3 regions of the Paenibacillus donghaensis genome follow, and region 2 is predicted to be linked to each of the others. Evidence: predicted binding sites of a transcription regulator. Region 2 holds the regulator's gene; each other region holds the start of a gene.
What was found. The regulator LexA, encoded in region 2, represses DNA repair genes until DNA is damaged. The targets are predictions, from matches to a motif close to CGAACATATGTTCG.
Positions count from the first base shown of each region.

Region 1: B9T62_RS13440 (YolD-like family protein) is a predicted target of LexA. The motif match lies at 3,199-3,212, and genes of this name have one in related genera.
Region 3: B9T62_RS08740 (DNA polymerase IV) is a predicted target of LexA. The motif match lies at 2,073-2,086, and genes of this name have one in related genera.

Region 1 covers NZ_CP021780.1:3,125,231-3,130,511, forward strand. Annotated here, with positions in the region: gene melA (alpha-glucosidase/alpha-galactosidase) at 1-1,034, opposite strand, end outside; gene B9T62_RS13430 (AraC family transcriptional regulator) at 1,258-2,112, shown strand; gene B9T62_RS13435 (GrpB family protein) at 2,220-2,768, opposite strand; gene B9T62_RS13440 (YolD-like family protein) at 2,828-3,163, opposite strand; gene B9T62_RS40250 (YjcZ family sporulation protein) at 3,322-3,429, opposite strand; gene B9T62_RS13445 (response regulator) at 3,541-4,746, opposite strand; gene B9T62_RS13450 (cache domain-containing sensor histidine kinase) at 4,743-5,281, opposite strand, start outside.
Region 2 covers NZ_CP021780.1:3,349,661-3,354,941, forward strand. Annotated here, with positions in the region: gene B9T62_RS41785 (YjcQ family protein) at 215-448, opposite strand; gene B9T62_RS14520 (HAD family hydrolase) at 460-1,245, opposite strand; gene B9T62_RS14525 (hypothetical protein) at 1,317-1,841, opposite strand; gene B9T62_RS14530 (DUF896 domain-containing protein) at 1,890-2,099, opposite strand; gene B9T62_RS14535 (LysM peptidoglycan-binding domain-containing protein) at 2,211-2,624, opposite strand; gene lexA (transcriptional repressor LexA) at 2,821-3,447, shown strand; gene B9T62_RS14545 (L,D-transpeptidase) at 3,650-3,988, shown strand; gene B9T62_RS39085 (hypothetical protein) at 4,142-4,297, shown strand; gene B9T62_RS14550 (hypothetical protein) at 4,498-5,055, opposite strand; gene B9T62_RS14555 (stalk domain-containing protein) at 5,192-5,281, opposite strand, start outside.
Region 3 covers NZ_CP021780.1:2,089,786-2,095,066, forward strand. Annotated here, with positions in the region: gene B9T62_RS08735 (threonine/serine exporter family protein) at 1-354, opposite strand, end outside; gene B9T62_RS08740 (DNA polymerase IV) at 707-1,969, opposite strand; gene B9T62_RS08745 (YitT family protein) at 2,115-2,696, opposite strand; gene B9T62_RS08750 (DUF3231 family protein) at 2,797-3,315, opposite strand; gene B9T62_RS08755 (serine/threonine protein kinase) at 3,476-4,261, shown strand; gene B9T62_RS08760 (hypothetical protein) at 4,348-4,566, opposite strand; gene B9T62_RS08765 (helix-turn-helix transcriptional regulator) at 4,677-5,281, opposite strand, start outside.

The DNA of each region.
Region 1 (5,281 bases), 220 kb from region 2:
ACGCAGGCTTCCCGCGGCAGGTTCGTGATCAGGCCGGTGTTCATGACATTGCCGCCGATTTTGAACGGAATGTTCGTCTCCATCGCCTCCAGAATGTAGGAGGCATATTCATGAGAGCGGGTATGCTCCAGCTGCTTGTTGCCCACCAGCTCCTCGCGCATCTGCTGCCAGTTGCTGATCTGCTCCACACAGCGGCGCGGATACTCGTCCAGCGGAATCTGGAAACGTTCAATCAGCTCGGGATAATGGCGCTTGATGAAATACGGATGATATTCCGCATTATGCTCCGAGGACTCAGTAATGTAATAGCCGAATTTGAGCATCATCTCGTAGCGGACCATATCCCCATGGTGCTCCTGCTGCTTCTCCGCCGCCCGGCGTTTAATTTCGGGATAGAGATCCTCTCCATTCTTAGTGACCTCTAGCAGCCAGGCCATATGGTTGATCCCGGCGATCTTGGCCTGCACACCGGTTTGGTCGATACCCAGATGCTCAAACAGGCCGGGGATGCATTGCTGCACACTGTGGCACAGACCTACCGTCTGCACGCCGCCGTAAGTGTTCATAACATTCGTCAGTACAGCCATCGGGTTGGTATAATTCAGGAACAGTGCATCCGGGCAGACCTCGCGCATCTCGGCCGCGAAATCGAGCATGACCGGAATCGTGCGCAGATTGCGGAAGATCCCGCCGATACCCGCAGTATCGGCAATGGTCTGGCGCAGTCCGTATTTCTTTGGAATCTCAAAATCTATAATCGTAGACGGATCATAACCGCCGACCTGAATAGCGTTGATCACATAGCTGGCTCCGCGCAGTGCTTCCTTGCGGTCGGTATAGGACTTCACCTGGCAGGTGCTGCCGCTGCTTGCTTTGATATGGTTCAGCATATTCTCCGAATCGTTCAGGCGCTGCAGGTCGATGTCGAACAGGGCCAGCTCGAAGCCCTGAAGCGCGGGGGTCTGCATACAGTCCCCCAGCACATTTTTGGCGAACACGGTACTTCCCGCACCGATAAATGTAATTTTGGGCATGGCAAATATTCCTCCTCTTAGTTAAGGCGGCCTATGCTTCCAGAGCCAATAACTGCTGCAATGTCGGCATTCTCCGCTGCTCTCTTCCTTATCTACTATAGAGTAGAGCGCTCCCAAACCCTATGGAGAAACCTAATTCGATTATGGATATTTGTTGCATTGTTGCAAGCGGTATCGTATGTTGAAGGGAGAACAATGTTAGGATAAAAGAAGGTAGGAAGCTATGAACCCTGAACATTATGAATTTATGGTGGGCTTCAATCCGCAACCTGAGGAACGTGAGCTGACCGTGCTGTTCAGCGGTGAAGGCAGACCGATTCCCGGTCACAAGATGGGCCCCTCTGTCCACGATTATTATCTGATCCATACCGTGCTGACCGGTGAAGGCCATTTCCAGAGTGGCAGCCTCTCGCAGACTTGCCGGGCCGGGGACACCTTCGTTATCTTTCCCGGCTCGCTGTTCAGCTACCAGGCCGATTCGTCCAATCCCTGGCATTATGCCTGGGTTGCCCTGCAAGGTGAAGACGTTCAGCAGCTGTTCGCCGAGGTTGGCATTATCCGTGGCCGTCCGCTGCAGCAAGCCGCCAATGTCGCCGAGCTGCACCACTTGTATGAACGCATCCGCTTGTCCTTCAAGCAGTCTGCTTATCCCCGGCTGGAGAATCTGGAGGCTTCCGGCTGGCTGCGCCTCTTACTCTGCCAGCTTGGCCTCGCCAATGCCGCAAGCCTGCCCGAGCATTCCGTGCTGCTGCCGGACGTGATCGAGCTGCAGATTGACCAGGCGATCCGCTGGCTCTCGCTGCAGTTCCACCAGCAGATTAGCATCGACCAGTTGGCCTCTACGCTGGGTTATCACCGGGCGCATCTATCCAAGGTCTTCAAGCAGCGGACCGGACTGTCCCCCAAGCAGTATCTGCTGAAGGTAAGAATGGACAAGGCGCAGGCGCTGCTTAACGGCCCGCTGACGATTGATCAGGTGGCTACTTCGGTCGGCTATAACGATGCTCTATATTTCTCCAGGCATTTCCGCAAATGGTGCGGGATGTCACCGAGCGAGTTCCGCAGCAGCCTGCGCTAGAGCAGACTGCCGTGTCTTGTCGATGATACCCTTACCACTAAAGGAGGTTCATTATGTATTCCAAACCTAAGCTAGTCCTGTTCTGTAGCTCGCAATCCTTGCCTTGATTACTGTTTACGCCTGTACCAGGATGTATCCGCACCTGCACGTGCTTTCTCTAGAATAGCTTGTATAAAAGCCGTTTTGCCAGCGCCGTAAGCATCCCTATCGTTGCGGTGCTGCCCGGCGAGCCTGTTCTTAAGTTCAGCGTAAGCTTGACGGTCCGCCTCATGGGAACACAAATAGTCACGCAGAGCAAGGTGCTCCACGAACCCTTTGCCGTCCTGTGGGCAGACGAACAAGTGATATTTCATGAATTCGTCTTCCTGTATCCGCTTGAATGCCTCCCTGCCTTCGATTCCCTGGTTCCCCTCGTGCACATACCCGATCTTCGCCAGCCGCTCGATGATTTCCGGCAGCACATCATAACTTGCCATTACCAGATCCAGATCTATAATGGGCTTGGCATCGAGCCCTGGGACAGAGGTGCTGCCGACATGTTCAACGGCAAGGATCAGATCGTCCACATAGGGCAGCAAGTATTCTTTGATTCTAGTGAATTCATGCGCCCATTCCGGGTTATAGGGTACTACTTCTATGGCTTGTGTTCTTGCCACGATGATATTAACCTCCTAAGCAATCCATAATTTATGTTCATTTTATTATATCAAGCCACTCACGGGGCCGCATCCATCACATCCTTGATGCTGATCCAGTCCCAATCATCCTCTGACCACCTGAATTTAAGCTGTCTGTGCTGAACATTGACCATCATCACGATGCCGCGGGCAGTTCTGTCTCCCTCCGGATCGAATAGCGTCAAGGTAATCGCGCTATGCTCCTCCATCGATTGGGCGAAGATGTGCTGCAGCTCGTCCAGCGCCTGAGGGTCTAGCTCGGGTCTGCGCCGCAGCTCCTGCCGCTGTGCGTCGTCAAGAATCCGATCCTTGTGCTCAATCAACATCATCCGGCTGCTCTCCCAGAGACCGTTGCCTTCCAGTTTCTTTCTCATGCTGTCTGCCTCCATGACCTGACGATTCTCAAATACGAACATTTGTTTGTATTATACTCGCATACGTACAGGCTTACAAATGTCAAAAAAATCCGCCAGCCTGCTAAGCAGACCAGCGGATCAAATAAAACAGCAGACCCTTGCAGCAATATTTTAAATTAGATCACAAATGCCTTGGTGATAATAACCAGCAGGATGAACAATACCAGAATACTTGTGGTAGAAGTAAACCCGCCGCCGTATCCGCCGACTCCACATTCACTCATTCCTAACGCCTCCTTTTACTCCTTTTAATTGAGTACATCACAGAATATGCAGAGGCTACTTCTACGCTTGGGTATTCAGGAAAGGAATCTGGAGGACAAGTGCCAGGAAAGTTATTCTTCCTTGCCTCTGGCCGGCAGGGCAGAGATCGTATGCTGCTGGCGGTATTCAGTAGGTGTGAGCTTAAACCGCTTGCGGAACATCTGCGTGAAATGTCTCATATCCTGATAGCCAACCTGCTCGGCGATATCGGCCAGCTTCAACCTGGAATGGAGCAGCAGCAGCTTCGCCTGTGCAAGCCGCAGCGTAGTGACATACTCCTTATAGCCCTGACCGGTCTTCTGTTTAAACAGCTGGCTGAAATAGGCCGGATTCAGAAAGACTACGGACGCGATTTTCTCCAAAGACAAGTCCTCATAGCAATGCTCCTTGATATACTGTAATGCCACGTTAATCGCTTTCTCTCCGCTGCCTGTATGAGGCCCCGCTTCGCAGGCCTGTGCCGCCGAGGTTTCCCTCAGCCCGTTCACGACCTGCGGAACAGTCTTGAAGTCGAAGCAGAGGCCAGAATGCAGCAGCTGGAACGGCACCTTCAGATAATGCTTGAGATGGACCTGCGCTTCCTGCCGGAAGGGCTCAATTCCGGCCCCCTCCGGCAAGCTGAGCAGCGCCAGCAGGCTCTGCCGATCATAGCTGACGACAACCCCGCACCCATGGCCCTCAATCAGCTCGGAGAGCACATTTTCGACAATGAAATGCTCCAGCGTCACACTCTGCCTAACTGCATTCAGCTGAACCATAACCAGATAAAAGCTGCTGTAATCCGCGATAAACGGACCAATATCCAGATTGCCGACATCCAGTCCTCGCGCAAGCCGCTGGAATACGCCTTCGCGCAAATATTTCAGGCTGGTCTTCAGCCTTGCCCCGGCCTGACTGAGCTGGTTATCCTGCTCAATTTCCAGGGTCAGGTCTGCAATCAGCTCCTGCAGCCGGCTTTTGCCGATCGGCTTCAGCAGATAATCCCTCGCGCCCAGACGGACCGCCTCCTGCGCATAGGCAAATTCGCTGTGTGCAGAGATCACCACCCATTTGACGTACGGATAACGCCGCCTTGAAATGCGCATGAATTCCAGGCCGTTCATGCCTGGCATCAGAATATCCGTCAGCACAATCTGGATCTGCTGCTCCTCCATAAGGCGCACAGCCTCTTCTGTGGAGGCAGCCACCACTACCCGGTGATCCGGGCTGATCTGCTGTATCGTCCGCTTGATCCCTTCCCGGATCACCCGCTCATCGTCCGCTATCAAGATATTCATGTTGGGTGCGTGCCTCCTTCCTGCGGAGCCGGCAATACAATGGCCACCTGTGTTCCTGCCCCGGGGGTGCTGTGAATCTCCAGACCGTAGGCCTTGCCGAACAGCTGCTGCAGCCTGCGGTGCAGGTTCTGCAGGCCAATGCCGCCTGTGCCATTGTCTCTGGACGACTGCCGTCCAGGCCATGCCAGCGATTCCAGCAGTTGCTCCAGCTTGGCCGCCTCCAATCCGCTGCCGTTGTCCTCCACGATGATCCTCAGCGTCTCCCCGTCCTCCTGAATGAACACTTTCAGCACACCCCCATCCTTAAGCGCTTCCAGTCCATGCTTGACTGCGTTCTCAATAATCGGCTGCAGAGTCATCTTGGGAACCCGCACCTGCAGATACCGCTCCTCAATCTCACATTCAACGGTAAGCCGCCCCTCCAGACGAAGGGAGATGATCTTCAGATAATGGCCAATCTGCTCCAGCTCCTCCTGCAGCGTCACCTCTACACCGTCCTCCCAAGCACTGCTGTAGCGGAACATCGAGGACAGCG
Region 2 (5,281 bases):
TAATTATATATAATTTATCATTATATTAATTTATCCATTTGAGTTGAGTTGGTTTTTCATCTTTGGTTAGACAGAAACTCAGCAAGAGACGAAGAGAATGAGCCCCTCGTGCTCTTTTCCGCGCATCACCACACAAACACGTGTTCCTGCATTCGAGGCCTGAGAACGGCTCACAGAAGGTCGTTTTCGGACATAAAAAAAGCACCCGAAGGTGCTATTTTAGCCAGTCACGAATTTCTTTTAAACCCTGATATGCCTTCGCCCAAGTGCTGTTTGATTCAAGGAACTCATGTCCCTTCATCGTAACGTTGCAATTATTTAGAAATACAATCGTTGCTGCTATTCCAACATTATCGATGTACCCTTCTTGCTTAATAATTTTCGCAACCTGTACAAATTCTTCCCGTGTTAAACCCAAGTCCTCAGCTTTTGGGACAGCCTCAACCAATAGAACAGTAATTATAGGGAATCAACGAGCGGAAGCAGCTCATTCAAATGCTGAATTTCGTAGTCCGGCTGAATGTCCGGATTCGCTTCCTTGGAGTTTCTGTTAATCCAGACGGTTGTCAAACCGGCTGCCAGACCGCCGCGGATATCAGTAGTCAGCTTGTCCCCAACCATAACCCCTTGCTCTGGATCGATCTCCAGCAGTCCAAGCGCGTGGAGGAAGATCTCCTTATCCGGCTTGCCTTTGCCGAAACTGCCTGAAATGACAATATGGTCAAAAAAAGGCACCAGTTCAGGCACACCATCCAGCTTCTCCTGCTGCAGCGCAGGACAACCGTTGGTCAGCAGCAACAGCTTCACTTTGCCCTGAAGCTGTTCAAGCACATGAAGAGTTTCTTCATAGATATACGGACGGCTGCGTCGTTCAGCCGCAAAACGTTCGGCTAACTCGGCTGCCAGCACCTCATCCTTAACACCCATGGCTTCCAGTCCGCGCCGCCACGATTCCTTGCGGTAGACCGGGGCCAGCTGCTCCATCATTCGGAACTCTGGCTGCTCACCGGCTGTGAAATTTCCCCATAAGGCTTCAAATGGATTAATTCCGATCATCTGAGTGAACGGAAAGGTCTCATAGGACTCATACAGACTTCTGGCTTCCCGGCGGACTGCTGTCTCCAGCTCCAGGGGGTCCAGGGCAATTCCCGCAGCCTCACAGGTAGTGCGGAAGGCCTCATCAATACTCCGGTCATCCCAGAGCAGTGTATCATCAAGGTCAAATAGTACGGCCGAAATTGGCATTGCAGTTCTCCCTCTCCCTAAGAGCGTGTCTTCAAACCTCGTTTGAAGACACCTCCCAGCTGGACTAATTATTATTCGTGTTCTACTGCAACGTTGTTGTGCTTCGCAAAAGCCTCAAGACGTTCCCCGATCGCAACCGTATCGTATCGGTTAAAGAATCTGGAGAATACCCAGCGGCTGCGTTTGTTCTTATACTTAATGGAAACGGCGCTGCGGGAGAGCGTAATCATCTCGATATCGGCAGCAGCCCACGAACGCTCACGGCTGAATTTGATAGTGGACAGCTTGGTCTTGTCAACCTTCAAATAAGGACGGCGGAAATACATCAGGGCTGCCAGCAGGAAATACAGCACAACCCCCAGCCAATTGGCCAATATGCCGCTTCCTTTGTTCTGATCAATCGAGCCGACTACCCAGAACATGATTCCCAGCAATACGAGTACGAACGGGAATACAATGTTACGGCCTTTGAAAATATCACTTTTCTTGACCGAGCTGGATGTGGTGGCATAAATGGAATCCTTGCCTTGCTTCTTTCTCTGCTTGTTGATCTGCTGTGTGTTGCGTTGAACCATTCTTTCCCAAGAACGGGCCATGTAAGTTCCCCCTAGTCATTCTATAATATCTGTGAAAAGGAACAAGGATTAATGCAACAGATCCTTGCCGCCTTGTCCATCCTCATCCTTATCCACAATCTCTATCGTCTCCAGCTGGTTGCGGAAGTTATTGCGGATATTGCCAAGATAAATCTCGCGGAGCTTGGCGCGTTCGGCCACTTCCTCTTCGTTTAGGCCGCCGTTCTTATGCTTGCGTGCCAATTCGTTGATTCGCGCGACCAGTTCATCTATATTCAATGTGGTTCCCCTCCTAAATAATTTCATTCTAACTGTGCCATGAGAAAAAGAGCTTGTCAAGGTCTACTCCCTTGCAAGCTCTCGATGGATGGATATACGGTTATACTGAGGTCAGTAAACAGGTAAAGCTATAACTTCTCCAGCTTGGATCTCACTGCCTTGAATACCATTATGCATTCTTATTCCTTCTATATATACAGCCGTCTTCATACCGGCCGGTTTATTCTCCAGTGCAATGTTCCAAAGCGTATCACCCCGTTCAACGACGATCATTTTCTCTTGTCTCAATGAGGCTACCGATCCAGCAAATACATTGCCAACTACGGTGAAACCCGAAATGATAAGTACAAATACCAGTGCAAATTTAAACAGCTTGTCCTGTGTGAACAGTCCTGAGAAGGCTTGATTCCAGATTGCCGCGAAATTAGCAGTCTTACTGCTGCCACCAGCAGTGTGTGCAGTTGTTTTAGCGTTAGTTTCATTACTTTTATCATAGATGCTGACATAGGTACTGTATTTCAACATAATAATCATCCTCCAAACACTTGTTCTTACTTTCGAAAATAATATAACACGAACATGTGTTTTGTTCAATAGTTTTTTTCGAACAATTGTTCCCTTTATTTAAATAGATTATGAGAACAGGTTAGAACTTATGTTTGTACGAACGGAAGTTCTATGTTATACTTTTCCCAAACATTACTATATGGGGTTGATTCCGATGTCAAAGATTTCGAGTCGTCAGCTGGCGATCCTGGAATTCATACGTAACGAAGTCCGCAGCAAGGGTTATCCGCCTTCCGTCAGAGAAATCGGCGAAGCGGTTGGCCTTGCCTCCAGTTCCACCGTACACGGTCACCTGGACCGACTGGAGAAGAAAGGTCTGATCCGCCGGGACCCAACCAAACCCCGCGCTATTGAGCTGCTGGGCCAGGATGATTCCGAGAATGCACATCAATTCGCACATACGGTAACGCGCGTTCCTGTTGTAGGCAAGGTCACTGCCGGAGTACCTATCACAGCTACAGAGAATATTGAGGACTACTTCCCGCTTCCTACTCATTATGTTGGTGACAATAAAGTGTTTATGTTGTCCGTTCTGGGCGACAGCATGGTGGACGCCGGCATTATGAACGGCGATTATGTAATCGTCCGCCAGCAGCAGACCGCTGACAATGGCGATATCGTCGTTGCCATGACTGAAGAAGATGAAGCAACTGTTAAGACCTTTTATAAGGAACGCGATCATATCCGCCTGCAGCCGGAGAATCCGGCCTACGAGCCTTTGCGACTGAACCGGGTTACCATTCTTGGCCGCGTCATTGGATTGTTCCGCGACATTCATTAATCTCCGCACTATGATCACGGTACCAAGTTATTCCCTCTTCCTTTATATTCCAGGCTGCTCCGCATCTTCGCGGGGCAGTTTTTTTATTATCCTTTATGAATCACCATTCAGAACAAATGTTCGCATTGCTTGTTTTTGGCATAATGATTAACGTCCGCCCTGCCGCCTACATATTCTGTATTAAAAAGGAGCATCCTTCCTTATGCCCAACTACCGCATTATCGTGGATCTTTCACAACGCATGTTATACCTGCTGGATGACGATATCGTCGTCAGAGGGTTCCCCATCGGCATCGGCAAGATGTTAACCCAATCCCCTGTCGGGGATTACACCATTATCAACAAGCAGCGTAACCCTGGGGGACCTTTTGGCGCCTTCTGGATGGGCCTGTCCAAACCTCACTATGGGATTCATGGCACCAATGACCCTTCTTCTATCGGCAAAGAGGTGTCGCACGGCTGTATTCGGATGTTTAACGCCGATGTGCTTGCCCTGCAGGCTCTAGTGCCGATTGGCACCAGGGTTACCATTCGACAGTAGATAATCAACCATCCATAAGGTCAGCGCAACAGTAAACACCTCCGCAGATCGTAGCTCACGATTCACGGAGGTGTTATTTCTCAATATGCAATAAAACTCATCGTTTCTGGTAGACAAACATATGTTAGGGTAAGAAGCAGGAGGTGGACACTCATGTTAATGGTGCTTGTATGGGTATTTGCGGGGGCCGGTATTCTCATGCTGCTGGCTGCAGCGGGCTTAAAGCTGGTATATATGTATCCTGTTACTGATGTCAATAAGCTGATTGTGGCCGCAGAATCGCTATTGCCTTGCGTGATCCCGGCGTAACACCCTAAAAACAGTGATTGCCTCACAAGACGCTTTAGAATAACTTCCCAGGAATGAACCCACACCATAATGGGGAACAACGGACCGGATTTATTTATTATTTTTCTATATGTTCTCTCGTTAACAGGGTACATCCCTTCCTTAATCTTGTTTGCCATACCACTCCGGATCAAAATCCAGCTCCAGTGCTTTGCCCAGTTCTACTTCAATTTAATAGTCAATTTGTCCGTTACGGTATCGAAAACAAGCTCCTTCTCGCTGGTCCACCTGCCCTTCTGCAGTCCCAGTACCTCTTCAGGAGTCAGCGGGTTGTCATGAATCGGTAGCGTATAGGTATACTGCTGGCCGACAAGCTTGCTCATCCACAGTCCGCTGCAGTCCTTCTGATAAAATTCAAAGACATACGAGGTGTCAATCATCACGAACCTGTGGTACTTCACAACTATACTTTCCGACCGTTCCGGGGAAGGCAAAAAAACATACTGATTGCCTATAAAGCTAAACACTAGATACGAGCCTGCGAGAACAATCAGGAGTACTGGAATGGAATAGAACACCGCAGCCCGTTTCCGCAGCAGCAACATTATCCCAATAACAACAAACAGATTGAAGGCTACAATATAGAACATTGGCGGTGCCACATACGGAACAGGATAAATTTCCTGCATACGCAGCACATACAACAACAAATCCGTCAGAAGCAGGATCACCAGCAAGATTAGAGCTTTATTATAATGAATCTTCTGTACTTCCGGCATATCATCACCCCTGATTAACGTTACGCTAATCATAATGGGCGCGATCCAGGGAATAAAGAGAAACTAATCCTCAGTTATTTCCTGTTATATGAGGCTTCTACATTATTGCAGCGAAGAAACATGAGGCTTTTAGGGTTTATTTTTGCAGTTCATTTTGCTTTTGCTGCAGCAGCTTGTCATATTCGCCCTGATATTGCCTTAATTTATTCTTCAGCGGTGTACTGTA
Region 3 (5,281 bases), 1.3 Mb from region 2:
GCTGCCCTTGAACATGATGGTGAAGCAGCCGCCCGTCAGCGCGGCGGCGGCAATCTGCAGCCACACCGGGTAGGCATGTGCGGCATCATCCACCTTGCCGAGCCGCTCGCGGGCTGCTGCTGCCGTGATCTGGCGTTCACTCAGCCGCCGGGAGATGTCATTCACCTCGGACACCTTCTGCAGGTCGGTCGTCCGCTCGGCGATGCGGAACAGCTTGACCGGCTCGGTCCGGCTGGTGGTGAACATAATGACCGTAGGAGTGACGTAGCTGTGCGCGCCGGGGAAGCCAAGCGCGGCAGCCATACGTGTCATTGTATCCTCCACGCGGTAAGTTTCCGCGCCGCTCTGCAGCATAATCTTGCCGGCCAGCAGGCACAGATCGATAATTTCATAGGTTGAGGTATTGCCGGTACTGCCGGTATCGGCAGTATCGCTGATGGGGTCTGTGCTTTCCAACTTCTCTTGATCCTCCCCTGGAATGTTATATATCCGATTGTCGCCGCATTCACCCAAAAGATCAACCCTTATCGGCATAAATCATGAATATGAATTATAACCTGCTGCTAAGTTTATTTGAAATATAAAAAATTATATGTTTCACGCCATAAATTATTCTTCTATTTCTCGCAGAAACGGATGCCTGAAAGCGATACGTAGTATCGCTGCTTCGGAAGCATACGCTTTGCTGAGGACGGCGAAGCCGTTTCTACTTGTAGTGCCCGCCGATCTTGCCGGCGCGGTCTTTGATCAATCCCGCATCCGTGAAGGAGGAGGCGCGGCCGATGATGGTGTCGCCGAATTTGTTCTTCAGGGCATCGGTGGCCCGCTCCAGCTCACGGTAGCGCGGCCGGGATTCAAACAGTGTCAGCTGATATTCACTTTCGTCCGACAGCCCGGAGAGGCTCAGGTGGACTCTGCGCACAGGCTGGCCGTCCCAGTGCTGCCGGAACAGCGGTACGGCGGCTTCATAGACGAGACTGGTGGCATTGGTCGGATCGCTCAAGGTGGTCTGCCTGGAGAAGCCGGTGGGCGTCTCGAAGCTTGCACCCTGGCAGCCGACCGACAGGACGGCTCCGTTGACCTTCAGCCTGCGGCAGCGTCGGCTGACCATCTCGGACAGCTCAAGCAGCACAGTCTTGATCTCCTGGAGCGTGTGGTAATCACGGGGCAGCGTCATCTGATGGCCGACGCTTTTGGGAGCGGCCTCATAGGTGGACGGGCTGACCGGGCTGTCGTCGATGCCGTTGGCGATCCGCCAGTACAGCTCGGCATCAATATCGCATTTCTTGCGGAATTTCTCGCGCATTCGCCACTTCAGCTCAGCCAGAGGCAGCCGGGCCAGATCGCCGATTGTGCCAAGGCCCATGCTCTGGAAATGGGCGGACATCCGCCGTCCGACCATGAACAGCTGGCTGATCGGCAGCGGCCAGAGCAGGGAAGGCAACTGCTCCTGAGTGAGGGTGAACTGGCCTGTGGTGTTCTTCTTGGCCCACAGATCGCAGGCCATCTTGGCTGTGACCTTGGAGTAGCCAGTGCCGACACGCGCATAGACTCCTGTATCCCTGCGGATCTGGTCCTGAATCGCCGTGGCAATCTGCTCCGGACTGCCGAATAAAGAGAGGCTGCCTGTAATATCAATAAATTGCTCATCAATGGAATAAGGCTCGACAAGATCGCTGAAGGTGCCCAGAATGTTGGTGATCTGGGCAGAGACATCAATGTAATGCTGCATGCGCGGCCTGACAACAATCAGCTCCGGGCATTTCTGCAGCGCTTCCCGCAGCGTCTCGGCGGTGGTGATGCCCTTCTGCTTCGCCAGCGGGCAGGCAGCCAGCACAATGCCGCTGCGTCTGGCTGGATCACCGGCGACAACCAGCGGCTGATTGCTGTAATCGGGATGGGAAGCCTTCTCCACAGAGGCATAGAAGCTCTGGCAGTCGGACAGCATAATGACTCGGTCTTTCTTCATGGAACCACTCTCCAGCCGGGGCATGTGCCTGCGCCCTCAGGGCGTGCTTGCCATCCCCAGAAATACGCCGATCCGGCGCCGTGCATAATATAGCATTATAATACGAACATACGATCCCGTATATGCATATTTATTTCCAGGTTCATCAACTTTCAAGCGTGCAGAGACCGGTGGCTACCCCGCCGGACACAATGGTGAGGATGGAATGCAGGAAGGTCTCCTTGGAGATCAGCAGTCCTCCCGCAGCGATAATCATGGCGTCTGTCATGAAAATAAGCACCCCCACATTCAGCGGAATATATCGCTGGATATAGTGAGCCAGCAGATCGGTTCCGCCGGTACTGGCCTTGAAGCGCAGCATCAGCCCGAGCCCGGTTCCCATCAGTGCACCGCCCATAATCGCGCTGGAGATGGAGCCGAATTCAAAATAGTAGAGGAAATGATACTGCAGGGGACCCAGCAGCTCAATCAGAATGGAGGAGGATAACAAGCCCACCACACTGTTATAGAAAATCTCCCTTTCCTTCAGCCAGGCCAGCAGGAAGATAGGCAGGCTGCACAGCACGATGGCCAGTCCGATTTTGGCGCCGGATAAATAATTGATAATCAGCGCAATTCCGATAATTCCCCCGTCCAGAATCTTATAGGGCACCAGGAAGAAGTTAGTTCCTGCAGCTATGAGCAGGCTGGATACCAAAATAATCGCGAGTTTAGGCCATGACCGCATCGTTCACATCTCCATATTAAGACATGCTTATGAATATGCTTGGCAGATGGCAAAAATTTCTATACAGCAAAAAATCCTGCTTGCGCAGGATGGGAAAAACTTAAGCGTGAACAAGCTCTGGTCGTTTGAGCTGAAGCGGCGGCGGAATCAGCCAGCCTCTTTGTTTGTTCAGCTTCAGGATGGCGTGGCCAAGGGCTGCCATCTGAGTGTGGATCTTGAGGAACTGCGCGGCGATATCCTCACGGATGCACATGCTCATAATCTGGCTGCACTCCACCAGGCTCATTGCAATGCCCGCAGAAACAGCAGCGGCAATCTCCTGGTCGGAGAAGCGTGCGCCGGCCGGAATATCCTCCAGCTTGACCGAAGGGCGGTCCGGGAGCAGTGGGAAAGGTGCAATGCCATTGTCCTTCAGCAGCTTGTCACAGGTCTTGATCTCACGGTGGGACTGGTCGATCAGGTCATCAATAATGCTCTTCAGCCCTTTATCTCCGGCATGATACAGATAAGCCTGCAGGTTGGACAAGGTACCTTTGGCTTTGGCAGAGAATTGCCATATACTGAATATTTCACCGTAGTGCATCGGTTCGTCTTTGGAATTGCCGTTTAGAATTCCCATTTTCGGCACAGCTCCTTTATGAATAAGTTATAATCGTTCGATTAGATTGTCCTGGGAGAGATGTTTTATGCCAGGGATTCATTAGAAGCAGCAGTTTGTTAAAATATAAGAATGTGGAATACGGCAGAATTGTCGGAGCACAGAGAAAGGGGGGAGAACCATGCTGGTAGGCTGGCGTGCATTTATACGTGCCTGGCGGGATTATCCGTTGGAAGAAGGGGCCTGGATCAACGGAAGGTATCAGGTGCTATCCGTCATTGGTATGGGCAGCTACGGCTTAACCTATTGCTGCCTTGACGGTCAGCATGGAACAGCAGTGCTGCTGAAGCAAGCGAAGCCCAGCCGCAGGAAGCTTGCCACCAGCTTGCTGGCCCGTGAGCAGGCTGTTCTGAGGCAGCTGGAGCACCCCTATATTCCGGCTTGCCGGGATTATTTCGAGTATCAGCAATCTGCATGGCTGGTTACGGATTATGTGGAGGGAGAAACGCTGGAGCAGCAGATTTTTGAGCAGGGCCGGGTATTCACAGAGCCGGAGGTGCTGCGGTGGGCGCTGCGGCTGCTGGACCCGATAGCCCATGTGCACAGCAAAGGGTATGTGCATCTGGATCTGCGGATTCCCAATGTGATGATCTGTGATGAAGAGGTGTACCTGATTGATTTCGGTCTGGCGCGTAACATAGGCGATTACAGCAGGCCGCCAGATCGGATGCCTCCCGAGATTGACTCGGATTTAGAAGATGCTGCCCATCTGATGCTGTTTATGCTGTATTCTGCCTATGAGCCGCAGGCTGCGGAGCAGGAAGGCAGCTGGCGGGAGGAATTGAAGCTGTCTGCTTCGCTGGAGCTGATCCTGTGCCGGCTGCTTAAGCTGGAGGGGAAGCCTTATGTGTGTGCTGAAGAGCTGATCCAAGATCTAGAGAAGTGCCATCGTACGGATAGTGGGTAGCCGGAATAAACTCAAACAGGCCACCGTTCCTCATAACAGGAACGGTGGCCTGCTTTAGCAGGTCGGTTGGCGCTCAGCGGACAAGATCAGCTGGAGCTGCCGGATCTGTTCTTGTAATGCTTGTGGCCATGGCGGCCGCCGCTGTGGCGCGCATCGGAGGATGAGTGGCCTGCATAGCCCCGGCGGCTGCTGGAGGAGCGGGCCATTCTGCGCCTGTCTTTGGCACTGCTGGAGCCGTGGCGGCCGGGGCCTGATTTGGAATGCTCAATGGAATGGAGTACCTTTCCGATCAGCTTTTTGAACATTACGATTCCCCCTTAATATAAGTAAAAGCAACTACTAAAGCCTCGAGTTGCAGATTCACACTACTACTTACCCTTATTTCCATCTTACGATAGCCATTGCCAAATGTTTCTTAACGGGAATAACGTTTACGGTAACGGAGGGGGGATATTCCGGTCTTTCGGGTGAACCGGCGTGAGAAATAAGCCGTGCTCTCGAAGCCGGTCTGTTCCGCAATGGCGGCAATCGGGGTCTCCGTCTTCAGCAGCAGCAGCTTGGCCTGCTCCAGACGGTAGTCCGTCAAATACTCCAGCGGCGTCAGCCCGTACACCTGTTTCATGCACCGTCCGAGATAGTTGTAGTGGAAATGCAGCGCCTCTGCCAGGGAACGGTTAGTTATCGGCTCTGCGTAATGATTGCGCAGGTAGGTCTCGGTCTGTCCGGCAATCTCCAGCGCAGGGCTGCCCCAGGCTTCACGCTGCGCCAGCTCCATCATCCGCAGCAATTCCTCGAAGATGCGCTGCTGCTGCCATACGGTACTGGATCGCGGTCCGCTGGAGAGCTGCAGCAGCTGGTCTGCCAATACGCTGCGTTCCAGAGGATCGGGAAGCGGAGCGAATTGGGGTACCCGAATGGTGTAGGGAGCGGTAAGAAATTGCCGCAGATGCGCTTCACGGTCTATATATACCGTTTCCCCTTCCGAGCAGGCCCATTCTCCGGCGGTGTGAAAATGAATCC